2 linked regions of the Brasilonema sennae CENA114 genome follow. The protein of the gene in region 1 interacts with the protein of each later gene in a pairwise test. Links are inferred from orthologs where the notes say so. Each region holds a gene or a part of one and is shown on either strand. Other genes may lie near its edges.

Region 1 (16,365 bases):
ATCAAAGTTAATATAGATTGGTCGTTCCCGATTCCAAGGTAATGGAAATGTTGCGTCAATCACTTTTGCTTGTTCCGGCTTGATAACGATTTTTGTCATCATTCGACCAGAAGCAGGCATTACATCTAGCAAACGGCGAATTTCAACGTTTGTTTCCATGTTAATATCAGCTTTCATACAATTTATAATATATGCTTATGCTTAGAATACATGGTTTATAGGCTTTCTATGTAGTCATTCATAATTGATATAGCTAATGACAAACGACTTATAACTAATGAATATAGATGCTTTTGCTGCAACTCCACCTGAATGGACAAACACAGGAATTCATGCTCATGAATTTTGCTGTCCTAGCTGTCACTCCAGTAGCTTAGAAGCTGTACAAGTCTGGATAAATCGTCGTTCGCCTGTGATGACGGAAAACTATCGTCGCAAATGGCAGGAGTTTTACCAGTGTCATTGTGGTTGCGTATGGTGGGCTTGGAGTAGCGATCGCCCTAAAATGAAGCATCCTTCGGACGATGACTCCTCCGGAACTGGTTCTCCAACAAATCTCGACGAGCAATAAACTTGCTCTAAATTATCTGCGTTTATTCGGCTGCGTCCATCTGCGGTTCTAAAAACCCCTAAACCGGATTTTTGCAAGAAATGCAACACTCATCAGTTGAGTCAAACAAAAAAGCCTGCTTACGCAGGCTTTTTTCACATAACCCCACCCTAAAGAGATGAGAGTTACCATAAAAATAAGTTTAGAAAGTAAAGGTAGTACGCAATGTACCTACATAAACGGTATCGTTCCTGTCGTTATGTTCTGGGTTGAAGATCACCAACACACCAGGAGTAACAGCAATGTTGTCAGTCAGTTGCAATCTGTACAGTGCCTCTAAGTGATATGATGTGTCTCTATCTTGACGACGAATACCGTTTGCTTGGATGAATTCGTTACCTGTTGTTTTAGGTGGTTGACCAAAGACAAAAGCAAGCACACTACCAGGTCTGGCAAAGTCTTTGAAAGAGAGGGTACCAGCCCAGTACTCAGAGTATGCATTGGCACCATTTGCAGCACCGCCCTTAGCTTCTGCTTCAGTGTAACCATACCAACCACCAAGGGTGATTTTAGAACCAAGTCTCAAGCTGGCTTCTACACCATAATTATCAGCAGTTAAAGCCGCGCCATTAAAGGGGTTATTAGCATACTGACTACCAGTACCGTCAAAAAGACTGATACCTCCCTTATTCTGATAGGTGCGAGCGTAGGTTAAACCGATGTTGAATGCTTGACTCGGCTGGAAGGATACCTGACCCAAAGCCGCATAGCTACCATCGAAAAGACCAAACCCATCGTTAGGGTTATTTGCAGTCAAATTAGGTGCACCTGCTACATAAGCTGCAGATACAGTGATAGGTCCTTTGGGATTCAATGTAAGTGTCGCACCTGAACCACCATTTCCTTGGCGGTAAATCGGGCTGAAACGACCGTAGCGGGAAATAGCACCTCTACCAGAGCTCGCGAGGTCTGGGTTGAAGGTGTTGACGTTTTCGTATAACTCAGCGCCAAATGCATCAATCTTGATACGTGCAGCGCTGCCTAGGTTGAAAGCATAATTGAGTTTGTCGAGTTCGATGTCATTGGAACCTATAGTAGTACCTCGACCAGACCCAGATCCCCTATCTCCGTCAAAGCTCAGACGGGTCATGCTAGTACCCGTAATGCTAGCTCTGTTTTGACTCGTACTTCCACCATCATATATAGGAGTGTTGCGAGCTTGCAAACGTGTTTGCAACTGGTCTGAACCAAAGAAGCTGGTGAGCAAGTTCAAACGAACTCGGTCGGAAAAAACAATGTTTTCTTGCAACTCGGCAGCCGTTGCTGTGTTAACTCCAGAAGGAACTGCCTGCCTTGCACTACCAAAAGCGTCAGATAGATTGAAAATCGCTTCCCCAACCAGTTTTGTTGTGGTAGAGAATTGATTTGCTTCCAACTCAGCAGTGCGAGCTTCTAAGGTATCAACACGACCACGCAGGGTAGCCAATTCAGCAGAGAACTCTTCTTGCAAGCGCTGCAAAGTAGCTAAGTCTTCTTTCCTGACTAAGTCAGCGGTTGCTGTTGCAATCAGTTCATTCACCCGATCCAAACACGCGTTCAAACCAGCAGCAAACTCATAACGAGTCAAAGCGCGGTTACCGCGATAGGTACCATTGGGATAACCCGCAATACAACCGTAGCGTTCTACCAGAGACTGCAATGCTTGGAATGCCCAATCTGTTGGCTGTACGTCGGAAAATTGGGATACAGATGTTACTTGACCAATGTTGTCTTGTGATGTCAGCACAGATACGGGAGTCACCTGTTCCTTGACTTCTCCAGCCATAGCGCTATTTGCTGCAAAAAATGTTGCCGCTACAACAACTGGGCTTAACCTTAGAATTTTTTTAGATAGTTTCTTCATGGTTTATGTCTCACTCACACCTACCGACTGAATTATGGTACTATTCCCTAATGGGTATATTTTTTTGGGGAATTTACTAATGACTTTCTGTCAGAATTGTACCAGATGTTAATGGTGACTAACACACAATTAATCACCACTTTTTTACTGTAGACTATTTAGATTCCTTATTTGATGAACATAGAATGACACGACGTTTGTGACGGATCAAGGTTCCCTCTTCTTCAAACTGCTGAAGCAAACGAGTCACAGTCACCCGTGTTGTATTTAAAACTTCTGCCATCTCCTGATGAGTGACATTGAGATCGATCAGTTTTCCTTGCTCCACATCGCGGCCAAACTTTGCACTAAGCCAACTAAGGAACTGCCATAAACGCAAGCAAATGGGCTTGCGATGTACAATGCTAAGTAACTCTTCTGCCTGTTGAATGTGAGACAATAAGGCGTTTACATCCTGACTCCACAAGTGAGGTGGCAGTGCGGTCACTTCTACGCTAGTTAAACATTCAATCTGGTAAGGCTTGACTCTAGACAAAGGATAGCCAATCAAATCCCCAGCTCCCCAATAACCTAAAGTGATAAACGTTCCATCTTCACTCCAGGTTAATGTCCGAACTGCTCCGCGCTCAATCCGCCACAGTACGTCATTACGTGCTGGAAGGATTTCGCGACGTGTAAACAATCGTTGTGGCAGTTGTCCAGTAGAAGAAGAAGAATTATGAGACTGGGCAGAATTATGAGAACGACTTGTGGAATACATCATGGGGTTTTGTCAAGTAAAACTAATTGAGCAATCGACTGAGAGGTTATTGAAGCCATCCCAAGGATTTGGCTTTTAGCATTCCCTTGTAGAGAAATTGATTCAAGTTATCATACCCGTGCTCTTTGCAATCATGCTCTACCAAATGAGAATTTTTAGCACTTGAGAGACTCTGGGGATTTCATGCCGCAAGTTGGTTGACTATAATAGAGAAACAACAGAAAGTGATTTGATGACTAACAATCAAACTCTATAACATTGCTGGGAGCACGCTTACCAGCAAGTAAAGGGATGAGTGTGTGCTAGGTGTGTTAGAAAAAGTAATACGATGAAGTTAGGTTTAGAGTTTGTAGTCGTTGTCTGAGCATAGAATCATTGTCGTGTAAAGTCGATTCTTTGCGTTATTTTTTTTTATAAAGATTTATTTAGAAATGCTAGAAATTGCAGATTTACGTGTATAAAAAATCATTTTTTGTGAAAGAAAAATAAAAGCTTGCAGCAAAGAATAGTAGCTTTTACTGAATGGTTTGTCAAGACACCTGGGGTTTAGAAACACCGACAACTACGGGTTTGAGCAGATCATCAGGTTTTTTGCTGGCTCAATTGGAACCAATTGGAATCTGAGGAGTTTGTAAAAATTCTTTACCTAATGTGGTGATGATGATCAATGCCTCTGTACCTAGATTATGATGCCGCTTACAGCAGCAATTCCTGAGTCACCAAGTCAGAAGTGAGCCAGCGCGGACGCTACATGCCTACGGAGGAAGACGCCGTGGTTTCCAACGCCAGTACCTACGGAGGGAAACCCTCCGTAGGTATTGGCTCCCTATGGCGCTGCGCCACGCCTTACGGTTATCAAATTCATGTTGCTTGCTAGCGCTCCCTGCTGGAGCATCGCGCACAAAAAATGTTACAGATGACCAGAACTAGACCTTAGTTTTGGTCAAAAGCGCTACATTTCAACTTCTCATCTCACCCCTAAAGCCGGAAAAACTTTTGCCTGCTTCGATGTAACATAGACACGCTGCTCTTCCTTAAGGTTGAGCTTATTAAACTGGTCACGAGTGAGGAAAGCATTTACTGTTTCTCCAGACTTGAGAACTAACTCAAGGCGAATTTCCCATCCTAAGTTAAGAATGCGCAATACCTTGGCGGGTGTCCCATCCTCAGTCGGGCTGGTCTGAATCAAAACGTCATGAGGGCGTAAAAAGATTTGCTCGTTTGTTCGAGAATTTAAATCCCTATCTGGTAAAACACCAGAAGTAGGTGGAAGAACATTCACTGGACCAATAAAGCTCATGACAAAAGGTGTTGCTGGCTGGTCATAAATCTCAGCAGAGGTACCAACTTGCTCTACCCGACCTTGATTCATCACCACAATTTGGTCTGCAACTTCCATTGCTTCTTCTTGGTCGTGGGTGACAAGTACAGTTGTCACATGAACATCTTCATGCAGTTTTCGTAAGCTCGCCCTTAATTCCTTACGGACTTTAGCATCTAACGCTCCAAAAGGTTCATCCAACAGCAATATTCTCGGCTGAACCGCCAATGCTCTTGCTAGCGCCACCCGTTGGCGTTGACCTCCAGAGAGTTGGGAGGGATAGCGATCGCCAAATCCCTGCAACCTCACCAAATCCAGAAGTTCCTCAACTCGCGGTTTAATTCTATTTTTGGCAAACTTGCGGATTTCCAAGGGAAAAGCAATGTTCTGGCGCACTGTCAAGTGCTTAAACAAAGCGTAATGCTGAAACACGAAGCCTATTTGGCGTTCTTGCACCGATTTGTATGTTGCATCTTCACCAATTAGCCAGATATGACCAGAATTAGGAACTTCTAACCCCGCAATCATCCGCAACAAAGTTGATTTTCCAGATCCAGATGGTCCTAACAGCGCCACAAGAGAACCTGTTGGAATTTCTAAACTGACGTTATCAACAGCAAGGAAAGAGCCAAACTGCCTAGTTACATTCTCAACAACAATGCCCATAGTAAGATCCTTCAAGAAACTGATATTGTAAAAAAGTACGGCTTGTCTATCGAAAAGCGAGAATCAGATGACAATGTCTATTTCATCACGTTTTCAAAATCCTCCTGAACAAAACACCAAACTTAGCTTTAAGGCCCGTTCATTCTTACCCCTGAAGCACAATAGTTTGTTAAAAATTGAAACGGGAGTTGTGCGAATTATCACTTGGCATGAAGATGGTACGCTTGTGACTTTGGGTATTTGGGGACCTGGAGATATCGTTGGTCAAGCGTTTTCTAAACTTGAACCATATCAGATAGAGTGTCTAACTAAAGTAGAGGTAACCATAGTGCCTTTAGAAGGGTGGTTTCCATTCACGGATGTTATGCTTGCCCATATTCAACAAGCAGAAGAATTGATGATTATTCGTAGCCATAAAACAGTGGAAGTCATGCTTATTAAACTCCTAGGTTGGTTAGTAAAAAAATTTGGTCGAGAGGTAAAAAGCGGACATCTCATTGACTTACGCCTAACTCATCAAGATATTGCTGATATGCTTAATTCAACTCGCGTGACAATCACTCGCGTCCTCACTCAGTTAGAGGAACAGGGGTTGATTCATCGTCTTCCCTTGCATCGGATTGTCTTAAAAGAAGAAGAACTTTGGCACTATGAAATATAGCTGTCCATGCGTTAGCAAGACCAGCCATCTCCTTCAGTGTTTGGCTTACCTACAATTTTTAGATTTAAAGATTCCAGGTAAGCTAAACCATGCCTAATTTGTGCTACTGTCCCACGAAGTTCCAAGTCAAAGCATCCCTCTCCATTGGTCTGTTTTCCTAGCATTGCGCCCGTAATATTAACGACTAAACCATAAATGGCAATCAGGCGAGAAATCACAGGTTCTTGTTGGTAATGTCCGGGAATCTGTAGGCGTAAGCGAATCTTTGTGATACTGCTGCTTTTAAAAACTGCTGTAATCATAGTTATTAATAATTTATAATTTATCACTTTTAGTGAGTCATTAGATCTTTGACAAAAATAGGAGATTTAAAGATATTTGAAACCGCAGACCAACGCAGAGCAATAAAGATAGATTGTTTATGTACTTCTGGTGTTTGTCTGTGGTTTCAGAAAAACTTGACTTTTCTAATAGACTCAATGAGGTCTATTAACTTAGTCATTACAAATTACGAATGAATCATCACCAACTCCCTGTGTCGATGTCGTGCCAAATTTCTAGATTCAAGTCATTGATGTAGATCAACGCACTATCAATTTGTGCAGAAGTTCCTTGTAAATCTAGGTCAAACCAACCATCTCCAACACCATTAGAACCCAACATAGCAGCTGTGATATTCACAATGAGACCATAGTCTGACACCAAGCGAGAAATGACAGGTTCTTGGTGATAGTCTTTTGGAATTCTGATCCGAATTCGTTTGTGGGTGAGCTGATTGTCTGAAACCATAGGTGAATTTACCCCTTGACTAACCATCTGCTTTAATGTTTTACATTTGTTTTCTTACCTGTATTCCGTTCCACAATCTCCTTCACCACCAAAGTCACGACTGCAAGCAGTCCTAACAAGACAGCAGCCGAAAACGCTGCTTCAGTTTGATACTGTTTGTAGGAATCCTCTATAAATAAAGGTAAGCTCTGAGTTTTGCCTTCAATGTTTCCAGAAACTACCGAAACAGCACCAAATTCACCCATTGCTCTAGCGTTGGTTAAGAGTAAGCCGTAGAGCAAACCCCAACGGATATTTGGCAAGGTGATGCGCCAAAATATCTGCCACTCATTTGCACCCAGCGTTTTCGCTGCTTCTTCTTGGTCACCACCTATCTCCTCTAGAACGGGAATCACTTCACGCGCAACAAAGGGCATACTCACGAATGCTGTCGCCAGTACCATCCCCGGAAAAGCGAAGATAACTTTGAAATCCAATGCTTGTAAAGCGGGACCGAACCAGCCATTGCGCCCGTAAAGTAGTACAACCATGAGTCCTGCAACTACAGGCGAGATAGAAAAGGGCAGGTCGATAATGCTTAAAAGAAAAGCACGACCTGGGAATTGGCGGCGGGCGATCGCCCAAGCTGCACACAAACCAAATACTGTATTTATAGGTACAGTAATGACAGCCAAAGCTACCGTCAACCAAGCTGCATGAATAAAGTTGGGTGCGCTGAGGTTAGAAAAGAAGGTACCAATTCCACCTTTAAAAGCTTGGACGAAGACATTGATAGCAGGAATATAGATTACCAAAGCCAAATAGAACACTGCGATCCCAATCAAAATGACTGGCGCAATATTTCTTGGTTTAACACGCTTTTGAGTATTTGGTTCTGCTCCTGTCGTTGAATGAAAATGTGGTTGTGGAAAATCATCACTTTGCGTCATATCTTCGTCCCCAAGCTTGTAAAAGATTAATTCCCAGCAGCATTACCAACGAAATTGTGAGTAACACTACGCCAATAACCGTGGCTCCAGAATAGTCATACTGCTCTAAGCGCTGGAAAATAAGCACAGGTGCAATTAAGTCATTGAAGGGAGTGTTGGAGGCTACAATGACGGTCGAACCATACTCCCCGACTGCACGAGAGAAACCCAAAGCAACACCTGTCAATATCGAGGGAAATAACGGTGGTAGAATAACCTTCCAGAAAGTTTGCGACTCAGATGCACCCAAGCTCCAAGCTGCTTCTTCAGTTTCCTTTTCCATCTCTAGCAGTACAGGTTGTACTGTTCTGACGATAAATGGTAAGGATATGAATATCATTGCTATTGCTACACCTGCGCGAGTGAAAGCTATCTTGATCCCAAATGGTGCTAATAAAGAGCCAATCCAGCCGTTGTCACTGTAAACGGTTGCTAGGGTTAGCCCTGCTACTGCCGTTGGTAATGCAAACGGTAAATCTACGGTGGCATCAAGCAAACGCTTAAAAGGAAAATCATAGCGGACAAAGACCCAAGCAATAAGTGTGCCAAAGACACCATTGATGAGACCTGCTGCTAGGGCTGTTAAAAAAGTGACTTGGTATGTCGAGAGCGCAATTTCACTGGTGGCAATTTCCCAAAACTTAGCAGGAGGTTCAGTACCTGCTTTCAGTAACATCGCAGTTACTGGTAAAAACAACATTACAGCTAAGTACAAGAAAGTAATTCGCCATGTCCAGGGAAGCTTAGCCAAACCAACCAGGTAGCTCTTCCAACCTGGAAGTTTTCGACGAACCTGTTTTTCCTGTGAAGATGATGGAGGTGAAGATATAGTCATAAGCAGTGAGTGAGAAAGTAGGGAGATGGGGGAGTGTTAGCGTTTGCGCAGCGCCCCCTCCGGGGCTAGCAAGCCGTAGGCTGGGAGAGAGTCATTAGTGATAATTTATGACTAATGACTAATGACTATTTTTTTGCTTGAATTTGGTCAAAAACAGCCCCATCTTCAAAGAACTTCTTCTGAATAGAGTCCCAGCCACCGTAATCTTGAACTGTACCTAGACTTTTGACCTTGGGATATTTGCTAGCAAGTTCCTTGGTCTGTGGAGTTTCTTCTATAGGTCGGAATCCCACTTTGGCAAATTCCTGCTGTGCTTCTGGAGTGTACAAGTATTTGACAAAAGCTTCAGCAACTTCCCGATTTCGGTGTTTATCGACGTTCTGATCTACAATTGCGATTGGATTGTCGATGGAGACGTTTACATCAGGAATGACGTAATCTACTTTTTCGCCCTTTTGTTGCGCAAGAATAATCTCGTTTTCGTAGTTGATTAGCGCATCCCCTTGACCCCGCTTAGCAAAGATATCAGTTGCTTCACGAGCATCTTTTGTTAAAATAGGCACATTTTTGTACACCTTGGTCACAAACTCTAGCGCTTTTTGATCTCCTCCTCCTGTTTTCGCGACAGAATTCCAAAGCGCGAGGAAGTTCCAACGAGCTATACCAGAGGTTTTGGGGTCAGCGGTAATTAACTTTACGTTATCCTTTGCCAAATCTGCCCAAGTTTTGAGACCTTTTGGATTACCTGGGCGAGTGACTAATGCAGCAACAGATTTGGAGACAATGGCATTATTGGGAAATTCTTTCTCCCATCCTGGCTCAATTAACTTAGCCTTCTGAATCTTGTCTACGTCTAACCCAAGTGCTAGGTGAACAACATCTGCTTCTAAACCATCAATCACAGCACGGGTTTGAGAACCAGAACCCCCATAGCTTTGATCAAAGGAGACATTCTGGTTATGTTCTTTCTTCCACTGTTCCACGAATTTTGGAATAATGGCGTCATGAGCTGCTTTTGTGACGGCAAAAGAAACAAGAGTTAATCTCACATCTTGCTTGTTGGCAGCTACAGGAGTTGCTGTGGAACCACCTGCATCAGTGCTAGTGGAGGAATTACTCGCACCGTTACCAGAGCAAGCGGCGATCGCTACACTCAAACTTACTCCCACCAAAAACAGTGACAGAAAGCCTTTTATAGAATTCAGCCTAAATTTATTAACTATTTTTAAGAATATTTGCTTTGATTCCAAGATATGCTGCCAAAAACTCATGTTGTTTTTCCCTGACATTTTACGGCATAGCGCTAAGTTAACCGTATTTATAGCGTATTGTGAGATATAATACATAGAATTTGCCGAAAATGCAAGAGAAATTCATCACTTTCTTGATAAGAAAAGTGGAAGTTTTTGGGAGCTATTGCCGGAGAAACTGTTGCGGGAAGCAGCTATGGAAACTTATGAGGTAACCCATCTTGAAAGACTAGCAGTTCTCCGGGGAGGATTTGCGTCCAGACTTCGTTGTCAGTTAGAGGAGTGGTGGCGATGACAGCAACGCGATCGCTTGGACTGGTCAATTCACTAAAATCAACAGTCACGTCTTGGTCAATTAAATGAGCCGCTGCAAAGGGCGCTTGACGTACGATGTAGCTGAGTTTTGTTGAGCAGTGAGCAAAAAAGTGTTCGCCATCGGAAAGTAAGTAGTTAAAAATACCTTTTTGTGCTAATTTTTCACTGACTTCCTTAAGTACTGAGTAAAGTTTCTCCAAAGGAGGCTTTTTCTGAGGAAAATATTCTCGAAATCTTTCCAGTATGAGGCAAAAAGCTTTTTCACTATCGGTGTTACCTACAGGTTGATAAAAACTAAAGTCTTTAGGATCAAAACCTGGCAAATCTCCATTGTGGGCAAATACCCAGTATCTTCCCCACAGTTCACGACGGAAGGGATGGCAGTTTTCCAAAGTAACTTTGCCTTGAGTTGCTTTGCGGATATGAGCAATTACGTGAGTGGAGTGGATAGGATAGTGTCGCACAAACTCAGCGACGGGAGAGAAAACAGAGGGTTTGGCATCTAAAAAAAATCGGCATCCTTTCCCTTCAAAGAAAGCAATTCCCCAACCATCGCGATGGTCGTCAGTTTTGCCTCCCCGCGTCGAAAAGCCCTCAAAAGAAAAGCAAATATCAGTTGGTACATTGCAATTCATTCCCAGCAGTTGGCACATGGATGTTGAAACTCTGAATTTTAGACTAGTGGCTGGGATCAAGATAATCCAGAATCGCTCAATTGATCTGGTACGAATGTTTCATTCCACAAAAATTCACTGTTCAGTTCTGTAGGAACGCTTCACGGGCAGCGATTGCAACCCGTGACCAATCAAAGAAACACTCTTGAGGGAAAGAGGGAAGGAGGGAGTGAAATCAATTGAAGGACGTTGTTAGTCGGGGAACTCGCCTGCAGTACTGCGTTGCTCACACTTGGTTTGAAAAACTGACTTCTGTTAATCGCGAGTCATGGTTACCACAGGTACTTGATTTTTTAATCAGTCTATGGAACTGTATTAAATCAATAAACACATTTTTCAGTCAAATAGCCGTACTTTTATTTCTGGAGCAATTTTCAATCATGGATCTAATCAAAACTTGGAAGTCTTGGTCACAACCTTGGCAAAAGTCTTCAACCCGTGCCCGTACCCTGTTCATTGCTGCGGGTTTAAGTGTTGGCGCAGTCATACCTGTCTATGCAGGAGCGACTCTACAAAACCCAACTTCTAAGCCTGAACTCATCAGTCAGAACCAAAAACCACTTGAATTAACTCTGGTTTCCTACGCTGTAACCAAAGAGGCTTACTCAAAAATTATTCCTCTATTTGTTAAAAAGTGGAAGCAAGAACGCAAGCAGGATATCACTTTTCGAGAAAGTTATGGTGGTTCTGGTTCCCAAACACGAGCAGTGATTGATGGTTTGGAAGCTGATGTAGTAGCGCTGGCGTTAGGACAAGACGTGAACCAAATCCAGAAGGCAGGGCTAATCGGTCCTAACTGGGAAAAAGAGGCTCCTAACAATGGGATTGTTACTAAGTCCGTGGTTGCGTTGGTGACTCGTAAAGGCAATCCTAAACAAGTTCGTGATTGGAACGACTTGGTTAAACCAGGAGTCAGTGTCATAACTGCCAATCCTAAAACTTCTGGAGGTGCCCGTTGGAACTTCTTGGGACTGTGGGGTGCAGTGACTCAAAATGGAGGGGATGACGCAAAAGCCCTGGATTACGTCTCTAAGGTTTACAAAAATACCCCTGTGCTGCCAAAGGATGCGCGGGAAGCCAGTGATACTTTTTACAAGCGAAATCAAGGGGATGTATTGTTGAACTATGAAAATGAGGAGATCCTAGCTAAACAGAAAGGTGAAGCTGACAATTCTGTAGTGATTCCTCAAGTCAATATTTCTATTGACGCCCCGGTTGCTGTGGTAGACAAAGTGGTGGATAAACGCGGTACTCGGCAAGTCGCAGAAGCTTTTGTCAAGTTCCTCTTCACACCAGAAGCACAACGGGAATTTGCGAAAGTTGGGTTTCGTTCAGTTAACTCTACAGTAGCGAACGAAACACAGAAGCAGTTCCCCAAGGTTGGGAAACTCTACACAGTTTCAAACTTCGGAGGCTGGGACGCAGTTCAGAAGAAGTTCTTTGCAGATGGAACTGTTTTTGACAAGATTCAGGGAGGAAGACGCTAAAAAATAATACGGTTCAGTTAGTAGCTGTGGGCTTATCTGAACCGTATTGCTCTAAAAAAAGCTTTATTGGGTAAAAGTGTCAGAGAAAATAATTCACCCTATGGCTAACGCCACGCCTTACGGCTATCGGGTTCGCCAGATGCCTACGGAAGAGCCAGTACTGCGGGAGGGTAACCCTGGTGCAGGTATCTGGCGTTGGAAACCCTCATCAAGCACTGGTCTCACCTAATCAATCGGTGCGTTGGGAACTTGTGCGTCTATTTGCGCTTGAGACAAATAAGGAACTGCTGGGTTTAACTCGCCTACACTGAAAACACCAGCAGGAGGTGCATTCAATTCAATCTCGCCAGTTAATGGATTGCTTCTTACAATTAAGTTCGTTCCATCCACAATCTTGACATATAGAGGCTGCCTTGGCTGTTGCTGTTGATTTTCTGCAACGGGATTTTCTGTAACGGGATTTTCTACAACAGGATTTTCTGTAACAGGAATGCTTATACCAGCTACGTTCACACCACTCGGCAGGTAAATGCCATCACAGTCCCATTCATCGTCTGTCTTTCGACCATTTCCCAGGTAAAAGAGGGTGTTGGCAGAAGAGCCATATTTGCTGGGTTTATGAGCGTAAACAGCTAATGTCCTTCCAGTTTCATTGCGACAGACGCCCCAGTCCTCTGTGGTTTCCATAATATACTTCTGGAATTGCAAATCAGAGATGCCCTTCTGAATTTGCTCTACGGTATTGTAACCAGCTGCTGATGGGTTATTTCTTGCCTGCAAGAGTTGATTAAGTTGTTGAGTAATCTGAGCATACTCAGGACTCTTTTCGGCAATTGGATCTGCAAATGAAGGCTGAGCAATAACTAGATTGACCAGCAGGAAAAGAAACACTAAAATTGGCTTGAATATTTTCACCATTTTTCTCCTTTTTAACAAGAAATAGTCTTTTCCACTAAAAAGTATGTTATTCTGCCTGAAACATTTTTTTACAAAATGCACTTGTTGACCCTATGATATCTAACCACCTTTGATGGCATCAAATATTCTTATTTATCAAAATCATAAAAGTCATTTCTTAAACTTGAAAAATAAAAAGTCAGCAAATGTCAATAGACGAGCTACATAGCACAAAATTCTAACAAGCACAAAGAATACACTCGAAATGACTATAGCAATCCTATCTGATTTTTGTGAATCACAAAGTAGAGACGCTTAACGCTTAACGCTTAAGAAGGAATAAAAGTGTACCTAGCTAACCAAAAATCTGCGGAGGAGTCCTATAGTACATTTGTGAATGTAGCATTAGTATAGCAATCGCCCAGGCGATTAAGACATATACTAGAAGTAGTCTTTTTTCTTGCACGGCGTTAAGCGTAGCTCTGCCGTAGGCAATCGCTTTGACCTATGCCTAAACCTTACAGTTACGATATAAGTCAAAAGGTTATCCAAGCCATTGAATTTGATGGACTCAAGAAAAGCGGATCTTGTCTTCTATTCAATATCAGTCGCAATATAGCCGTTGCCAGGTAGATTAGGACATGAACTCATGAAAAAATATGGACATTACGAGACTTTCAAACTTCTTGACGAGTTAAACATTTCCTATTCCCTATTCCCTGTTAAGCGTTAAGCGTTAAGCGTTTCCTGTTCTCTACGTCCTAAAGGAGTTGGCGATAGCTATATCAAGTTAATTTGCTTGGCTTGAGCTTGAGGTTTAGCTGTGTTTCGACTCAAACAGATAATCTAAATTTACACCGTAAATTAAACTTGCTACGCAAATTAGAACCCCCCGGATTCATCCGTGGGGCAAGCTCAGAAAAAGTCTTTCTGTTCTAAAAATCTAAATTATGAATTTAGAATCTGTGAACCTCAATTTCTCGCTGCAACTGGGCAAAATGGGGAATTCAAAATCCTGGCATGATTGTATTGGTGGGAGATGAAGAGCTTTGCTGGAGTGTCTGACGCGCTAAGTTCATGCAACCACCACAGTTGCAGCCATACTTCGCCTGGGCATACTGTTTAACTATGGCTTCAGAGATATTGGATGTTTGAGGGAATTCTTGCTGTGAAGAGGTACTGGTGCTAGTCACACCTGAACGGGGTGCTATTTCATCTTGAATTTTCTTTGTAATCGCTTGAGCTGGGTGAGCAGCAATAAGTACTGCAGCAAGAGAGCCAGAGCAGCCGAGTAATGTTAAAACTTTAGTATTCATGGTGCATAATCTTAATTCAATGTAGCTAGTATAACGAAACTTTTTGCGCTCAGTACTAAGATGTATCTGTGAATAATGCTAAACTCCAACCTTAGTACGCCTCAAAGTGAGATTTCCGTGATGAATAAAATAATGCTGGCACTGCTTGGCGGCTCTTATGTTTTATCCAGCTTAGTTTTGATAAGTCATGCTGCTGTCGCAGAAGATTTACCTTCTGTACCAAAAACCACTAACACACCACAGTACCAACACAACACTCAATCTAACCCTCAAGTGGCTGGTACTGTCGCTTTGCCAACAAACAGTCGGACGACACAAACCACACAAACTCATACTTTGCAAGTAAATCCTCGCGTTTTTTCCCTTGATCCTAGTAGCGAAACAGTTGGGAATCTAGCGAGTGCCCAATTGGGCTGTGATTGCCCTGGTTGTCGTGCTTCGGCGCTTCAAATGTTGCAAAGTGGTAAGCTAACTCTTCCACAATAGGACTTTATCAGTTATCAGTTACCAGTTATCAGTTACCAGTTATCAGGTAGGAAACGGACTCGTCCACCCCTTGTTCACTGTTTACTGTTCACTGATTTAACTGCCAGCATAGTCAAAAGTAAGAACCCCATACCATAAGTTGGGGGCTTGTAACAAGGACGCCGTATTTCTTGCGCGGCGCGTCTCGAAATACATTTTATCTTTCTCCATAAATGAATTTAGGGGCTTATATCCTTTTTTCTTTTTTCTTTTTTTGACTTTTGACTTTTGACTTCCCGCAGGGCGGTCATCTATCTCGCCTGAACCTGTTAAAAATGCTCAGTGAATGAGCTGCTAAATCCGGTCGGGTGAGGATACCACCAGATGGGCTAAAAAAGAGCGCCAGCAAAAACAGCATGGATGAAACCAGCACAATCGCAGGCCCAGAGGGTATATTGTGGTAATAGCTAATGTAGACCCCCGTTATGCTGGCGATCGCACCAATCAATGCTCCTGTTGCCATCATCTGATGCAGTTCTTTGACTAAAAGATAAGCGGTGAGGGCAGGTCCTACCAGCAGCGAAATCACGAGGATAACACCGACTGCTTGCATACTAGCAATAATCGTCAGGGTCGTTGCCGCCATAAAGCCGAAGTGAATAGCATTAACGGGTAAACCAGTTGCCTGAGCACCTGTACGGTCGAAAGTATAGAATAACAATTCTTTGTAAAACAGCTTAGTTGCACTCAGAATGAGTAAGGTAATAATGAGTGTCCGGTAAATATCACTAGAGGTAACGCCAAGAATATCTCCAAATAAAAAACTATCTAGATCTATCTTATTTTTCAAAACTGTAATTAGTGTCACTCCCAACGCAAAGAAGCTGGAAAATGTCAGTGCCATTGCTGCATCCACTTTCACCCGAGATTGCGAGCGAATCCAGGCAATTAAAAATGTACTCATAATCCCGGATACAAAAGCCCCAATCAAAATATCAATTCCCAAGAAAAAGGAAATTGAAAGTCCAGGCAGTACACAGTGAGCAATCACATCTCCTAGTAATGCCATGCGTTGGACAATTAAATAACTACCAACAACAGGACAGAGAATACCAACTAGAATGCCAATCACCAGGGCATTCCGCATAAATTCGTAACTTAGGGGTTCTAGCAGCAAGCTCAACATGGAGAGTAAAAAGTTATTAGTTATTAGTCGTTATATTATTGGGATTTGAGGATCAACTTTTGACTAATAGACCTCTCCAAAAATCGATTTTTAGTGCAAGCGCCGTAAAGCTTTGATAGCCATTTTTGGAGAGGTCTAATCAACAAAACAACGATGAATCCCAATCTTGATATAAGGGATTCTGCAAGCTTGTGCCATACGCTCGATGCAAATTCTCTGGAGTCATCACCTGTTGTGGTGAACCATCAGCAATCAAGCATTTATTCAATAAGAGTAATCGGTCTAATCGGTGCAATGCCTGTCCCCATTCATGGCTACTCAC
Region 2 (16,204 bases), 2.5 Mb from region 1 along the record:
AAACTGGTCAAAAAGGTGGCGTAGCTGAATTTGGGAATGAATTATGGTTGTAGCACGATGTTCAATTTCCTGTAAATCTCTGTAGAGACGTTGCATGCAACGTCTCTACAGAGATGGAAATGCGTGAAATTCATATCAAGATTTCAGCAACGCCAAAAAGGTAGCGGTATGGGGCACAGTTATCAATCATCAAGTACTTGATAACTGATAACTGATAACTGTTCACTGCTTTAATTCGTAGTCTCCTGAACAACTTGACCTGGAGCGTTAATTTCAACTGACTTGTTACCAGAACCGTCAACAGAAATACGGAATAAGCGTTCACCCTCAGACGAGGTATAACTTGTCTGTTGGTCAGAATTTTGAACTTGAACAGGAGCAGCATTCAATTGCAGCTTATTAGTTTTTTTGTCAAAGACATTCATCCGCGTTTGGCTTCCTTGACGAAAAACTCTTATACTGTAGTTTGGTGTTTGGAAGGTCGTGACCGTTGTTTGTGGTGTAATGACTCTGGTAAGGGGTTTCTTGACTGTTTGCGCAGCAACAATACTTGGTTCAAACCCCAATCCACCAATTACCACTAAAGCGGTAGCTAGAAAAGCGTATTTCGTAATCATAAGTCGTTATTCTATTGTTATAGCCACAATAAATTTGGATTGATTATAACTATCAAGTCTCTCTTGTTATAGGATAACTTAGCAAAGGTTCAATAAATATTTTTATTGAGTCGTTCATCTGTAAATGATTCAATAATATTTATAAACGATTATGGAGAAACTTCGATGTTTGCTATCATTGCTTACTTACTGTTCTTAGGTCTGTTCTTTGGGATCGCTGTTGGGTTACTTTTCGGTCTTCGTGCTATTAAGCTAATTTAATTGCTCTTTTGAGCTTCACCTAAAGGCGAGGACAGTTGGGTGCGGGGGAAGCGTCTCCCCGCCCTTGCAAGCTGTCCCTCGCAAAGTTTTCTTTAGCTTCTTAGCAACTTTGCGTGAGATTTTTATCCAACAACGGCTTCTATAGGTGTTTTAGATTGACCTACGAAAGCAGAACGCGTCTCTAGACCAAGCAAATTTAGCATTTCATGGTCAGCGTTGTATCCGGGACAAGGAGTGGTAACAGTTAACATATGCCCATCGTCACTAGAAAAGATAGAATTGGCTCCTGCTAAGAAGCATAAAGCCTGTTCTACCTGCGAAAGTCTGGCTCTACCTGCACTAAGACGAACATCCGAAGCAGGCATGACAATGCGTGCTGTGGCAATCATTCGCACCACTTCCCAAATAGGAACATCAGGTTGATTTTCCAAGGGCGTGCCCTGAACTTGTGAGAGAATATTTATTGGTACTGACTCTGGATGTGGATGCAAAGTTCCCAGAGTATGCAACATAGATACGCGGTCATCTACGCTTTCGCCTAAGCCGAGAATACCGCCGGAGCATACAGTCACATTTGTTTGCCGGACGTTGTTAATTGTGTTGAGGCGATCGCCGTAAGTTCTGGTTGTAATGATAGTGCTGTAGTAGTCCTGGGAGGTATCCAAATTGTGGTTGTAGGCATAAAGCCCCGCTTCTTCCAAGCGCTTGGCTTGTGCTTGAGTTAGCATCCCTAAGGTGCAGCATACCTCTAAACCCAATGCTGTCACCTCTTTAACCATGTCCAACACTTGCTCAAATTGGGAGTTATCGCGCACCTCTCGCCAAGCAGCGCCCATGCAGACACGACTCACGCCACTTTCTTTTGCTTGTTGGGCAATGCTAAGGACTGTTTCTTTTTCTAAGAGTTGTTGTGCCTTTACCTCTGTTTTGTAGCGGGAGGACTGGGCACAGTAGCTACAATCTTCTGGACAACCCCCTGTTTTGATAGATATCAGCTTACACACTTGTATTTTGCTTGGATCATGAAATTGGCGATGTACGCTAGCCGCTTGATAAATCAGCTCTAGCAGTGGTGTATCATGTATTTTACGTATTTCTGATTCTTGCCAATCGTACCGTATTACTACTGACATTTCTATACTTTAGTTAGATTTGTAGATAATTTTAGCTCTTTCTCAAGTATTAACTAGCTGATGTTCCTCATACAGAAAGCCTCACTACTGTTAAATTATGAAGGGGCACCGATAGCAATGGTAAGCAAATCTTCAGTAGTATATGGAATTGGAATTGCCGAATCTGACGACACAACGCTTGTTATTAAGACTAGCAACAAATGATGATATACCTAAAATCCTCAGGTTTTACACTGAAAATAAAACATATTTTACTCCATTTTCTGCTCTTTGGTTTGATAACTTCTTTACAGAAGAGTATTGGCTAAATCAGTTAGAAAATAACTATTTAGAATTTATTAACGATATATCATTAAGATTCTTTATTTTTTTTAAAGCTAATCAAAAAAACATTATTGGATTTATCAACTTTTCCAATTTTGTCAGAAGTTCTGCACAGTACTGTAATGTAGGATACGGTCTTGCCGAAGCTGAACAAGGAAAAGGTTATATGACAGAGGCATTGCAAGCAGCGATTGACTATGTATTTCAAGACTTAAATATGCACCGAATTATAGCAAATTATATGCCTCATAATCAGCGTAGTGGGAACGTACTGAGAAAGTTAGGATTTGTTGTAGAAGGCTATGCCAGGGATTATTTATTAATTAATGGAAAATGGCAAGACCACATCCTTACAAGTCTCACTCATCCTAACTGGCGGGCAAATCCATAAGCTTGTACACATCAAATTCAAGCATTTTAATCCCAACTGAGCTACACCCAACAACAATTTTGGATAACTTGGATAAATAGTAATGACTTTGGCTGAAACTGCAAACAACACCCATTCTACCAATCCTTTTCTCAATCTCCACTACGAAAGAGCTGTTGAATCTCTGGGTGAGGATTACTACGATGAAGTCGCCGCAGCAGAATTTCCTCAACATATCTTGCGCTGGCGTAATGATGCACTTTTACACCGCTTAGAACTAAACCCGCAATTGGTAAAAGACGACGACTTTATCTCAGCCTTTGGCAAATTTGAGGAACGAAAACCACTTTTAGCACTGTGTTATCACGGCTATCAATTTGGCGAATACAACCCTTTTTTAGGAGATGGTAGGGGCTTTCTCTACGGACAAGTACGTGGTACTGATGGCGAACTATACGACTTCGGCACCAAAGGTTCCGGTAAAACTCCTTACTCCCGTGGTGGTGATGGTATGCTGACACTCAAGGGCGGAGTACGAGAAGTTCTGGCTGCAGAAATGTTACATCACTTGGGTGTACGCACTTCACGTTGTTTGAGCATGATTGAAACAGGCTTATCCCTTTGGCGAGGTGATGAACCTTCTCCTACTCGTTCTTCGGTGATTGTGAGGATGGGGCGATCGCACATTCGGTTTGGCACTTTTGAACGACTGCATTATTTGCGACGTCCAGATTTGACCAAAAAGCTACTAGACCATGTCATTGAGCAGTATTATCGAGATTTCATCACTCAAGAAGATAAGTATGTTCTATTTTATGCCGATTTAGTCAAACGGACAGCAGAACTGGTGGCGCAGTGGATGGCAGCAGGTTTTTGTCATGCAGTGCTCAACACAGATAATATGTCAATAACTGGGGAGAGTTTTGACTACGGTCCTTATGGCTTTATAACCAGTTACCAGCCCTACTTCACTGCTGCCTATTTCGATCATTATCGACGCTACTGTTACACTCATCAACCTGGGATTTGTAAGTGGAATTTAGAAACACTCCAAGACGCCTTAAAAGGTGTTATTGATTACGGTGATATGCAGGCTGGATTGGCTAAATTTGATGAGCATTATCAGAGCGAATACCGCACTTTAATGTTGAAGAAGTTGGGTTTTGAGCAATTGTCACACCCAGAAGCTGATGAACTTTTAAATCTGACTATTCAATTTTTGCAAGGTAGCGAAGTTGGTTATCATCAGTTCTTTTACGAAATGGCTCGCACCTTTTCATTGAAATGGCGAGATGAACCAGGTTTGATTATGGCAGATTCAAATCTTGTACCAGCATCAGGAGTATCAGAAGTTTTTGATAATTGGTGTCTTATATACCATAAAATATTAAATAATTTTGACCCTGAGCAAATAGATAGTATTGCCCAAACTCTAACTCGTCAAAATCCCAAAACTGTGATACATAAACCAGTGATTGAATCAATTTGGCAATCCATTGTTCAGGAAGATAACTGGCAACCTTTTTATGAGTTAATTGAGTGCATTCAGTCTGGAAAATAAAGAGTGAACTGGGGAACATCCCAAATGTGTAAATTTATTTTATTTTGTAGTGGGGGCCGGACAGCCCGCTTCAGCAATAAAGTAGGGAGCATCTTGCTCCCACTACGTATTTATTGCAAAATTGGGATGCTCCCGATGAACTGTCTGTAAGCCAATTGTGCTTAAACAAGTAAGGTATATTGACCGCGCCTTACTTGTTTAAGACATTAGAGTAGACTTATTAGCAGTTGTAACCCAAACAGTAAAAAAAGTTGTTTTTGCCTACAAAAGTGTCAAAGTAGTTTTTGCAAGAAAGATATATACTGTATAGTAAAGCGGATTTTCCTCCTAGAAAACTCGCGTCACAAATATTTGTAAACAAGCGGGCTAGTTGTGAGTGAAGAAGAATTTTCTCGGTGTATCCAAATTCTCCGTCAGCAGATAGAAGCGCTGCAAAAATATATTATCTTAAATCCAAGGCAGCCGCAACAAGTCGCTGAAGCGATGCAGCAAATAGATGCCTCCTTGGACACCCTGCATGTACTTAGTGAACAAATACACAGTAGCTTAGAAACAATGCAGGTTATTCAGGAACAACTGCTAGAGCAGGATGAGTATCTAGCAGAAGAACGTCAGCGTTATTATGACCTGTTCGAGTTTGCACCCGATGCTTATTTGCTGACAGATACTCAAGGAGTGATTCTCTTAGCTAACCGCGCTGCTGGCGCATTATTCAACGTCTTGCCCAACTTCCTAATTGGCAAACCATTAATCAATTTTGTGCCTGAGGCAGAACGTTGGGTCTTTCGTAACAAATTAAACGAGTTTTCCTCTCTATATTCTTCCGTGCAAGAGTGGGAAATACGTATGTGTCCGCGTAGGAGTCAACCTTTTGACGCTTCACTCTTGGTGGCACCTGTGCGTGACCCTTTTAGAACGCTGGTTTCTCTACGGATAGGCGTGCGTGATATTACTAAGTACAAGGCTGCGAATTTACAACACATCCAATCAGTAGCTGAGTTGCTGCCAGAGGCAGCAACTCAGCTGCTGCCTCTGGCAGCAGCTGTAGAGACTCCTCTTTCGCTTGATGGCTTGCAGGTGCTCTTTGTGGATGATGAAGCGGATGCCCGCGAGTTTATCACGGCAGTGCTGGAGCAACATGGAATTTATGTGACAGCAGTTGTTTCAGTAGCTGAGGCGCTGGAGGTGCTGGAGCGATCATCGCGCCCCGATGTGATACTAAGTGACATCAGGATGCCGGATGAAGATGGCTACGCTTTGATTAAGAAAGTACGGGCACTAGAGGCACAGAAGGGATGGCAGATTCCTGCCGGTGCGATAACAGCTTATCTTGGAGAAGACCGAGCAAAGGCACTATCAGCCGGTTTTCAGTCGCACTTGCATAAATTGGCAGAGCCAACGGAGTTAATTGCAATGGTGGCACAGCTTGCTGGGCGAGGTTAAATCAGTGAACAGTGGAGCGTAGCGGTTCCTTTTAGGAACTACAGTTAACAGTTGTCAGATGTAATGATAACTAATAAGTGATAACTGATAACTGTTACGAGTACTTTAGCAGATTTTTCCCAGGTCAAAGATGGACAGCTTAACCGAACGCAAGAAAGATGCTCTCGCAATGAATGTGTTTGCAGGCGGTGGCGAGATGGGCGAGTTGATGCGATCGCATGACTGGTCGCAAACCCCACTCGGTCCGGTCGAGAACTGGTCGCCAAGCCTTCGGATTTCCGTCAGCACAATTCTCGCTTCTCGCTTTGGCAGCGTTCTGTTCTGGGGGCGTGACTACATCGAGCTTTACAACGATGCCACAGTTTTTATCCATGCGGTAAAACACCCAAAGGCTCTGGGACAACCTGCTCGTGAGAATTGGGCGGAAATTTGGGATGTGATGGGACCGATGTTCGATCAGGTCATGACCACGGGTGAAGTCTTCTTTGATGAAGACCGCCTTTGGCCCCTCTTTCGCTTTGGCAACCTGGAAGAGAGCTATTTCACGTTCTGCTACAGTCCGGTTCGGGATGAGACGGGTACTATCGTTGCGGTACTCTCTACCGTGACCGAAACGACAAAGCAGGTGATTAGTCAACGTCGCCTGACGATGCTCCGAGAGTTAGCCACAGCCGGAACCGGAGCAAAAACGCTCAGATCAGCCTGTCTCGCCGCCGCCGATACGCTCAACCCTTACGATGTTCCCTTTGCCTTGATTTATCAGGTCAACTTGCAAGGCAACTCGGCAGAACTGGTTGCTTCAACCGGACTTCCGCCAGAGAGTGCCGCTGCACCCCCGACGATCAATCTTACCGAGCATTTGAGCGGCTGGTCGCTGGTTGACGTGCTACAGAGTCGTGAAGCCCAGCTTGTTACTGATGTGGTCGATTGCTTCGGATCGCTCAGCGTCGAACCGTGGGGAGAAAGTCCCCATTCTGCCTTCATTCTCCCCATTCTGTCGGGCAACAAAGAACAGGTGGAATGTCTGCTGGTTGCAGGGATCAGCCCTCGGCTTGAGTTCAATGCCGAATACCGCTCATTCCTCGAACTGGTCGCCCAGCAGGTTGAAAGTTCCATTGCAACGGCTCAAAGCTATGAGCAAGAACGCCAGCGGGCAGAAGCATTGGCAGAACTCGATCGCGCTAAGACAGCCTTTTTCAGCAATGTCAGCCATGAATTTCGCACGCCCCTAACGTTGATACTCAATCCACTTGAGCAAGTCATCGCCCAAACACACAGTTCACTCCTGCCCGAACAGCGCGAACAACTTAATATTGTTCAGCGAAACGCGATGAGGCTGCACAAACTAGTCAATACCTTACTTGACTTCTCCCGAATCGAAGCAGGCAGGATACAGGCAGTCTATGAGCCAACCGATTTAGCTGCATTCACAGCTGATCTTGCGTCAGTTTTCCGTTCAGCTATTGAAACAGCTTCTCTGCAATTGATTGTGGATTGTCCGCCCTTGACCTTTCCGGTGTATGTAGACCGCGAAATGTGGGAGAAAATTGTTCTTAACTTAATCTCCAATGCGTTTAAGTTTACCTTTAAGGGTGAAATTGCCGTTTCATTACACCCAGTAGGTGACAAAGTAGAGCTAAAAATACAAGATACAGGCACAGGCATTGCCCCTGAAGAGTTACCTCGAATTTTTGAGCGCTTTCACCGTGTACGAGGAGTGCAGGTAAGGAGTCATGAAGGGTCGGGCATTGGGCTGGCTTTGGTGCAAGAACTCGTTCACTTACATGGGGGAACTGTGGAGGTAGCGAGTGAGGTGGGTGTGGGAACGACTTTCACAGTAAGCTTGCCCACAGGTTCATCGCACTTGCCAACCGAGCAAATTAGTGATATGGGCACACTGGTATCAACCTCAGTAGGTGCTGCCCCTTACGTGGAAGAAGCACAGCGGTGGATACCGCAAGAGGAGCAGGGGAGCAGGGGAGCACAGGAGAGTGTAGATACTCGTTCATCTGTCTTAGATACTCGAACTACTCGCTCTGCGCGTGTTTTGTTAGTCGATGACAATGCCGATATGCGGGACTATGTAGCGCGTCTGCTCTCGAAGCACTGGCAGGTTAAAGCTGCGAACAATGGAGCTGCTGCACTAGCTGCTGTCGGTGAGCAACCGCCAGATTTGGTGCTAACTGATGTCATGATGCCAGAAATGGACGGTTTTCAATTGCTGAGTGCATTACGTGCTAACCCACAAACAAAAGGTATACCTATTATTCTGCTGTCGGCTCGTGCAGGGGAAGAAGCGGCAATCGAAGGACTGCAAGCGGGGGCTGATGACTACCTAATTAAGCCCTTCTCTGCTCGTGAACTGGTAACTCGCGTTGATTCTCACTTGCAAATGGCACGTCTGCGCTCTGAGTTATCTTCTAATCGCTTCAAAGATGAATTGATCGCAACGGTTACGCACGAACTGCATACTCCCTTGGTTTCTATCCTTGGCTGGACTCGCTTGCTACGTTCAAGCCAGCTTGATCGGACGACTGCAATACGAGCCTTAGACACAATTGAGCGCAGCGCCAAGAATCAGGCGAAGCTTATTGAAGATTTGCTGGATATCTCAACTATTATCTCAGGTAAAGTTTGTTTAAATCGCGAACCAGTTAAACTGACTTTTCTACTTAAAGAAGTTATTAATACAATTTTGCCAGATGCTAAGGCTAAGAATATTCATATTGTAGAACTTTCGGATGCAACATCTGCACAAAGAGATATTTCCGTTTTAGGCGACGACAAGCGTTTGCAGCAAATTATCACAAAGTTGCTTGACAATGCCATCAAATTTACCTCTAAGGGAGGAAGAGTAGAAGTTAGGCTTGATGCTGTTGACCCCTCGGCTAGCCCCGGAGGGGGCGCTGCGCAAACGCTCGGGGTCAATGCTGAGCGAAGTCGAAGCATTGACTCTTGGGCTACTATTCAGGTAAAAGACACAGGTATCGGGATAAGTGCCGATTTTCTCCCACATGTTTTTGAGCGCTTTACTCAGGCGGAAGTCCCTAGTACAGCACGGCGTAAATAAACCAAGTATTAGACAGCTAACACTTTACCCTTATATGTCCACTGAAAAGGTTTAGCCATTGTTTTATTAAAGTAGTCGATAAATTCAAGAATTCGGGTTTTTAGGTCATCCTGACTCTTGAAGCTAGCACGCTGAAGTAACTTACGAACCAAAATACTGAACCAAATTTCAATCTGGTTGAGCCAAGAAGAGTGTTTAGGGGTGTAATGGAAAACAATTCGATGTGTTTTGTCACTTAAAAAAGCAGCACGGGATTTCATGGATTTGAGTATTCCCCTTTTTCCTTTAATACCCAGATCGATATTCAAACCTTCTTTTTCTGCAACCAAACGAACCAGCGATTCAGACTGATGCGTATTCAGACAATCCATGATTAGATGCCATTTTTTAGCATTGGGTTCACTTTCAATGATTCGACGAATATTGAGAACAAAATCAACTTCTGTTCGAGAATCTCCACAAGTAGGCTCGATAATCTTACCAGTAGCGACATCAAAATTAGCAATTAAACTCTGTGTACCGTGACGAATATACTCAAACTCCCTTCTTTCAACTTTACCAGGTCGCATCGGTAAATCTTTTTCTAGACGCTCTGTAGCTTGAATACCCGTCATTTCATCAATTGATATTGTACGCTCTGCGTTTTGATAACGTTCAATCGCACTTATGTATAAACCAGTAATATCTTCAACTTTTACGTCAAATTCTTCGTCCTTAGGGGGGGGTTAACCAGTAACTACTCTGGTGGGGTTTAAGTTCTGCCTCTTCTAGTAATCTTCCAACATGGCGGACAGATATGCTTTCAATAATCCCTTGCTTTATAATTTCGTCTGCTAGTTCTCTTGGTGTCCAATGACTTATTGGTCGTCCGTAGTCTTCGGGTTTTGAACATGCAAGGGCAAACAGTTTGATTACTTGCTCCATACTAAATTTTACTGGTGCCCCAATACGCTCCGAATCTCGTAGTCTCTCAAAAGTAGGCAACTTTTTATCGCTAGTTTTAAACCATCGGTTTCGCCATAAACGAGCCATATCCAGACTTATATTTAATGTTCGAGCAATTTCGCCATTATTTTTCCCCTCTGACGCTAGAAGAATTATTTTTGCACGTAGTACTATTTGTTGCCCTGTATTGTGTCGGTTTACCAACTCTTGCAGTTCTGAGCGATCGCCATCGCTTAAGTTTAATTGTTTTGGAGCTAATCCTGCCACATCCTAATTCTCCGCTTCTCAGCAAAAACTACTTTTAATCTAATTACTCATTCTCCCACAGTAATACCTGGTTAACTTACGCCGTGCTGTACTAGTAGGCATTTGCCTGGGGGGCTAGGTTTGGGAATGGCGATCGCTCGTCAACTCGTAGAACTCCACGGCGGTACAATTGAGGCAGCCAGTGAGGGGCAAGGACGAGGTGCAACGTTTACCGTCAAGCTGCCGTTAGTTTGACAGGGCAATATGGCAAAAGACAATGGATTTTCAGCTATCTATCCATGCCCAAGAAGAACTTGTAGAAAGAAATATACCTTTAGAGGTTATAGAACTTGTACTTAACTAACCCGAACAAGTAGTAGAGGAGGACAACTTAAAGGTATATCAAGGAAGATTTGAAGCAGCCAACGCCAAAAACCTACTTGCTCAGAGCTTATGTCAACGATCAAGTTAATCCTATTAGAGTAGTGACAGTCTACAGAACTAGCAAAATCAATAAATATCTTCGGTAAAGAATATGCAAGCTAAATACGACACAGAGCAAGATATTCTACGGATTCGTTGGTCAGATGCACCAATTGAAGAAAGCGACCAAGAGCAGTCTGGAGTCATTCTTGACTATGATCAACAAGGCAATGTGATTGGTGTAGAAATTCTCAACGCTTCCCATAAAATTAGCCAGTGGCAACAATTGACTTCACCTATTAGGGTAGATGGCTAATGGTAACAAAGTAGCAAAATAAAAAAATAAAATCAAAATAGCTATCCAAAAACGCTGATTATGAGTAAAGAAGAACAGCTACTCGAATGTTGGCGCGAACTCTCCCCCGAAGCCCAAGAGCAAGTGCTTCAACTCGCGCAATCTCTTAAACCCCAGCCGGAGTTCGTTCCACAAACTCCCCTTGGCAAAAAGCTGTGGGAAATTCGTCAACGTATCGTTGCTTAAAGGAGGAGGAACTTGAACAGGAACTCGCAGAGCGTCGCGGCGGCTGGCGGGAAAAAGACTAGATGACTCGAACATTCATTCATTCTGGTGTGCTTATTGCGGCGGCTCGTGGCGATACAACCCGTTCACTTAGTGCGCTTCGCATTCTCAGCGCTCGCGATCGCGAATTTGCTTCAAGCGCCTTCATCCAGGTAGAGACCCTACCTAAAGCAATCTATAATAAACAATAGGTAGAACGCGCTTCACATTGCTGCTGCACTTTCTGTTGATGGAGAGGAATTTGTAACTACTGAAAAAACTACAAAACCGATGTATCGTGTTATGGAAATTCAAATCGTTTCAATTGCGAGTGAGGCACTCCGTTGGGCGGGTTCCCCGACTTGAAGGAAGTGCCGAACCCGTAAGGGTGAATAAAATTCTTGCCGAATTGCCCAAGCCATAAGCGCCATGCAACGACCTCAACCAGAAACAGTCACATTAGACGATGTTGTCATTACCGAGGAGTTATCCCGCCGAACCCCTCGTCCCCCAAACTTGCTCTCAGAAAATCAGGGATTGCATGCGTTGGCGCGGCAGTTGGTAAATCAGCCGGAAATAATGCTCCAAAATCTGGTTGACATGGCACTGGACTTATGCACTGCCCAAAGCGTAGGAGTCAGCTTGCTACAGACAACTCCGAGTGGTGAAGAAGTCTTTGGCTGGATTGTTTTAGCAGGAACATTAAAACAGTACGTAGGCAACACCGCACCCCGCAACTTTAGTCCTTGTGGAACGTGCCTTGATAGGGGTACTCCTCAGCTTTATTCCTATCCCGGTCGATATTTCACCTATTTTCAAGAGGCAGAAGCACAGATTGTTGAGAGCCTAGTCTTACCACTGACCGCTGATAACCATGCCCTTGGTACCATCTGGATTGTATCTCACGATGAGCAGCGACATTTTGACAGTGAAGATGTCCGGGTGATGACGAGTTTGGCAGACTTTACAGCAGCAGCGTTGCTTCTGAATCAGCGACAAACGAGGGAATTGCTTGCTGCCAATGCTGCCCTAGAAGCTGAAATTATTGAACGCAAGCGATCGCAAGAAGCATTACGCGAGAATGATGCATACTTAAAGTCTCTTGTCAACCTGGTGCCCGATATGCTCTGGCGCAATGACGTAACTGGCAACACCAGTTGGTACAACCAGCGCTGGCTGGACTACACCGGACAGACGATGGAGGAGGCACAGGGCTATGGCTGGCTAGAGGTGATTGATCCCGAGGATCGCGCCCAATCCCTCGCCAATTTTCAGAACGCGGTGAATGAGCGTCGTCTCCTGCGACAAGAACACCGCATTCGGGGTACAGACGGAAACTATCGCTGGTTTCTGATTCAGGCAAGTCCGGTCTTTGACGCCCGAGGATGCATTATTCAATGGTTCGGAACCGCCACCGATATTCATGAGCAGCGGACTGTGCTTGAGACGTTACGCGAATCGGAAGAACGGCTACAGCTGGCTGCCGATGCTGCCACTTTTGGTACCTATGAGTATATTCCGCAAACCGATCAAATCAACTGGTCAACAACGTTGAAAGCGATTCATGGCTTGCTAGAAGACGCAGAAATTACCTTTGCTCGGTTATCAGAGTTTATTCATCCCGACGATCAAGAGCAGACTTTGGGCAAATTCCATCAATTCCTCAGTCCAGACGCCCCCGGACCTTACGAGCATGAGTTTCGCATTGTGCGGACGGATGGAGCCGTGCGCTGGGTACTCGATAAAGGGCAGGTATTCTTCACGGGTGAGGGAGAACACCGTAGAGTTGATCGCGCTATCGGTGTAACGCTTGACATCACTGATCGCAAGCTCTCAGAAGCAGCCTTGCACGAATCGGAACAACGTTTGCGGACGTTGATTGAGAATCTGCCAGGTGGGGCAGCGTTTGTCGTTGACCGCAATCTGCGCTATCTGCTTGCCGAAGGCGAAGCACTCTATGCCGCCGGTTTCAAAAGAGAAGATTTAGTCGGCAAAACCATTTTCGAGGCGATGCCGCCCGAATTAACCGCCAAGTATGAGGAGCTATACCGCATGGCTCTCTTGGGTGAGTCGTTTGAGCATGAGCACAATGCACACGATCACTCGTATATATCGCGCGGAACTCCGCTTCGCACGAAAAGCGGCGAAGTTTATGCTGTGCTTGCCGTCTCTTACGACATATCCGATCGCAAAAAAGCAGAAGTTGCTTTGCGCGAGAGCGAAGAACGATTCCGCTTATTCGTCACCGCTAGCTCGGACATAATATACAGAATGAGCGCAGATTGGAGTCAGATGCGTAACCTGGAAGGTAAGAACATCCTCGCCAGCACTGAGAACCCCAGCCACACATGGCTTGAAACGTATATTCCCAAGGAGGAGCAGCCGCAGGTATGGGCTGTCATCCAAGAAGCCATCCGAACCAAGAGCACGTTTGAGTTGGAACATCGGGTTATTGAACAGGACGGCACAATCGGCTGGACGTTCTCGCGCGCCATCCCAATGCTGAATGAGCAGGGTGAAATCATTGAATGGTTCGGAGCAGCAAGTGATGTGACCGATCGCAAACAAACCGAAGCAGCGATCGCTCAAGACCTTAAAGATACACAACTGTTGCGTGACCTGAGCGCACGGCTCGTCACCGAAGGCAACATTCAGGCGCTTTATCAAGAGATTATGGCAACGGCGATCGCCCTCACGAGGGCAGATGCCGGAACGGTGCAAATTCTCGATGAAGCAACGCAAGAACTGGTGCTGCTCGCTACCCAGGACTTTGAGCGAAATATGATCGAGCATTTCTACCGCGTCAACGCCAGTTCAAACACGCCTTGTGGCATTGCACTGGTAACGGGCGAGCGCACCTTCGTTGATTTCGATGTGCCAGAAAATGAAGACCCCGACGGTTCATGCCGAGTGCACGTGGAGGCAGGTTATCTCTGTGCCCACTCCACGCCGCTGATTGCTCGTTCGGGTAAAGCGATCGGCATGTTTTCAACGCATTGGCGCAAACACTATCGACCGAGCGATCGCGAACTGCGCTTTCTCGATTTACTCGCCCGCCAAGCGGCTGATCTAATTGAGCAGCGGCAAGTCCAAGTCGCCCTGCGCGAATCGGAAGAAAAATACCGCACTTTATTTAATTCGATTGATGAAGGCTTTTGCATTTTTGAATTAATCGAGGACGACGAGGGCAACGCGGTTGATTGGATTTATCTAGAAGCGAATCCGGCGTTCGAGCAGCAGACCGGCTTCATCAATCCAATCGGTAAGCGCATCAGGGAGTTTCAGCCCGACCTCGAACGCCTCTGGTTCGAGCGGTTCGCGGGCGTCGCCCGAACGGGTCAGCCGATGCGCTTCGTACAATACACCGAAGCGATGGGCATTTGGTATGACGTTTACGCGCTGCCCGTTGGCGTGGCGGGCGACAACCGCGTGTCGCTTCTGTTCACTGACATCACCGATCGCAAACGCCGCGAAGCAAATCTCGCTTTCCTCGCCGGTTTGATGAACGATTTTGCGCCGCTTGCCACTGCCAAAGAAATTATGGAAATGGCGGGCAAACGCATCGCCGAACATCTCGATCTGTCGCGCTACATGTTTGTTGAGATTTACCCAGAGGCAGGCACATGCACATATCTGCTCCCCAGCCGTCCCGCCGGGCAGCTTGAGATCCGCGGGAGCTACATACTCGCCGATTACCACACCGAAGAGGAACACCGCCTGCTCTCCACCGGGCATTCGATGGTCATGAACGACGTGCGCGACGGAACGCGTTCGCCCGAACAGATCGCGGCATTTGAGGCGTTCGACATCGCTTCGATCGTCAACACGCCTTATTTAAGCAACGGACGCTGGGTTTTCGATCTGGGCGTCGCGCGCAGCAAGCCTTCGGTTTGGCGCGAGGATGAAATCGAGCTTTTGCGGGAAATCTCCGGGCGCGTTTGGCTCCGAATCGAACGCGCCCGGACCGAAGTAGACCTGCGCCAGTCGGAAGAGAAATATCGATCGCTGTTCAACTCAATGGACGAAGGGTATTTCCTTTGTGACGTGATTTTTGACGAAACCGATCAGCCCACTGACCTCTTCTATATTGATGAGAATCCAGCCGCAGTTCGCATGACGGGGCAAAGTTTTCGGGGGCAGCGACTGAGAGAAATTAATCCAAACTATGAAGAATATTGGTACGAGATCTTTGGTCGCGTTGCCCAAACGGGTCAAGCTGAACGGCTAGAGCGATACGCCGCACCTAACCAAATTTGGTACGACTTTTATGTCTTTAAAGTCGGTTGTGATGACACTCGACGAGTTGCGGTTGTATTTAATGACATCACCGATCGCAAACGTGCAGAAGAACAATTGCGCTACGCTGCTGAGACGGATGCTTTCCGGTTGAAGTTGTCGGATGCACTGCGTCCCTTAAGCGATCCCGTTGCCATGCAGGAAACAGCCATGCAGACGCTAGGCGCTTATCTGAATGTAAATCGTGCTTTCTACGGTGAAGTCTTAGATGACGATGACACACTCGTGATCGGTTCGGGTTATGCCGACGGACTTTCCCCAATTGTGGCACAGATTAAATTTTCCGAGTTTGACTCCGATTTGCTCACGGATTATCGCGCCGGACGAACGGTTGTGATCAATGACCTTTACGTGGATATGCAGCTTTCGGCGAAGGCAAAGACAGAGTTCGATGCCATTCAGGTGCGGGCTGCCGTTGGAGTGGCGCTCTTGAAAAATGAAAAAGTGCGGGCAATCTTGAGCATTCATCAGTCTGTGCCGCGCCAATGGACTCCAAGCGAAATCGCATTGCTAGAAGAAACCGCCGATCGCACTTGGGCAGCCGTAGAGCGTGCCCGTGCCGAAGCTGCCCTCCGTGAATCAGAAATGCAGCGAGTTCGAGAACAATCTGTCCTTGAACAAGAACGCCAACGTGCTGAATCTCTAGCCGAACTCGATCGCGCCAAAACCACTTTCTTCAGCAACGTTTCTCACGAATTCCGCACGCCGTTAACGTTGCTGCTGGCTCCCCTACAAGATGCCTTGAACGATCGCACCACACCCCTCGCCCCTCCTCAACGGGAACGACTGGAACTGGCGCATCGAAACACAAATCGACTCCGGAAACTGGTCAATACCCTACTCGACTTCTCGCGCATCGAAGCTGGACGCATGGAAGCGGTATACGAGGCGACAGACTTGGCACTGTTGACAACTGAGCTAGCAAGTGTATTTCGTTCCGCCATTGAGCGGGCAGG

The links.
Region 2: the proteins of DP114_RS12465 (region 1) and bioB interact in binary tests that used the Escherichia coli proteins (3 or more experiments, as listed by UniProt). The link is inferred for Brasilonema sennae CENA114 from one-to-one orthologs.

The regions. Positions count from the first base shown.
Region 1 is NZ_CP030118.1:2,904,470-2,920,834, forward strand. What follows is about bases 8,785-11,777. They hold DP114_RS12465 (class II glutamine amidotransferase), read right to left. Parts: upstream 10,672-11,777; coding sequence 9,898-10,671; downstream 8,785-9,897. Other genes in these bases: DP114_RS12460 (sulfate ABC transporter substrate-binding protein), read right to left, coding at 8,785-9,724; DP114_RS12470 (sulfate ABC transporter substrate-binding protein), read left to right, coding at 11,073-11,777. In the rest of the region: DP114_RS12405 (DUF3318 domain-containing protein), read right to left, coding at 1-159; DP114_RS12410 (hypothetical protein), read left to right, coding at 278-571; DP114_RS12415 (iron uptake porin), read right to left, coding at 753-2,453; DP114_RS12420 (Crp/Fnr family transcriptional regulator), read right to left, coding at 2,608-3,213; DP114_RS12425 (hypothetical protein), read left to right, coding at 3,944-4,090; DP114_RS12430 (sulfate/molybdate ABC transporter ATP-binding protein), read right to left, coding at 4,181-5,200; DP114_RS12435 (Crp/Fnr family transcriptional regulator), read left to right, coding at 5,274-5,861; DP114_RS12440 (NIL domain-containing protein), read right to left, coding at 5,873-6,163; DP114_RS12445 (NIL domain-containing protein), read right to left, coding at 6,384-6,650; sulfate ABC transporter permease subunit CysW, read right to left, coding at 6,683-7,579; sulfate ABC transporter permease subunit CysT, read right to left, coding at 7,566-8,453; more of DP114_RS12460, read right to left, coding at 8,579-8,784; more of DP114_RS12470, read left to right, coding at 11,778-12,179; DP114_RS35745 (hypothetical protein), read left to right, coding at 12,280-12,408; DP114_RS12475 (hypothetical protein), read right to left, coding at 12,405-13,097; DP114_RS12480 (hypothetical protein), read right to left, coding at 14,084-14,392; and 3 more genes.
Region 2 is NZ_CP030118.1:5,450,352-5,466,555, forward strand. What follows is about bases 7-2,838. They hold bioB (biotin synthase BioB), read right to left. Parts: upstream 2,012-2,838; coding sequence 1,001-2,011; downstream 7-1,000. Other genes in these bases: DP114_RS22860 (hypothetical protein), read right to left, coding at 231-617; petL (cytochrome b6-f complex subunit PetL), read left to right, coding at 783-878; DP114_RS22875 (GNAT family N-acetyltransferase), read left to right, coding at 2,154-2,726; DP114_RS22880 (protein adenylyltransferase SelO), read left to right, coding at 2,809-2,838. Outside these bases: more of DP114_RS22880, read left to right, coding at 2,839-4,266; DP114_RS22885 (response regulator), read left to right, coding at 4,639-5,709; DP114_RS22890 (ATP-binding protein), read left to right, coding at 5,840-8,779; DP114_RS22895 (transposase), read right to left, coding at 8,788-9,462; DP114_RS22900 (helix-turn-helix domain-containing protein), read right to left, coding at 9,494-9,991; DP114_RS22910 (DUF2283 domain-containing protein), read left to right, coding at 10,506-10,709; DP114_RS22915 (hypothetical protein), read left to right, coding at 10,770-10,934; DP114_RS36105 (hypothetical protein), read left to right, coding at 10,997-11,164; DP114_RS35240 (ATP-binding protein), read left to right, coding at 11,382-16,204. UniProt on the Escherichia coli protein: Catalyzes the conversion of dethiobiotin (DTB) to biotin by the insertion of a sulfur atom into dethiobiotin via a radical-based mechanism.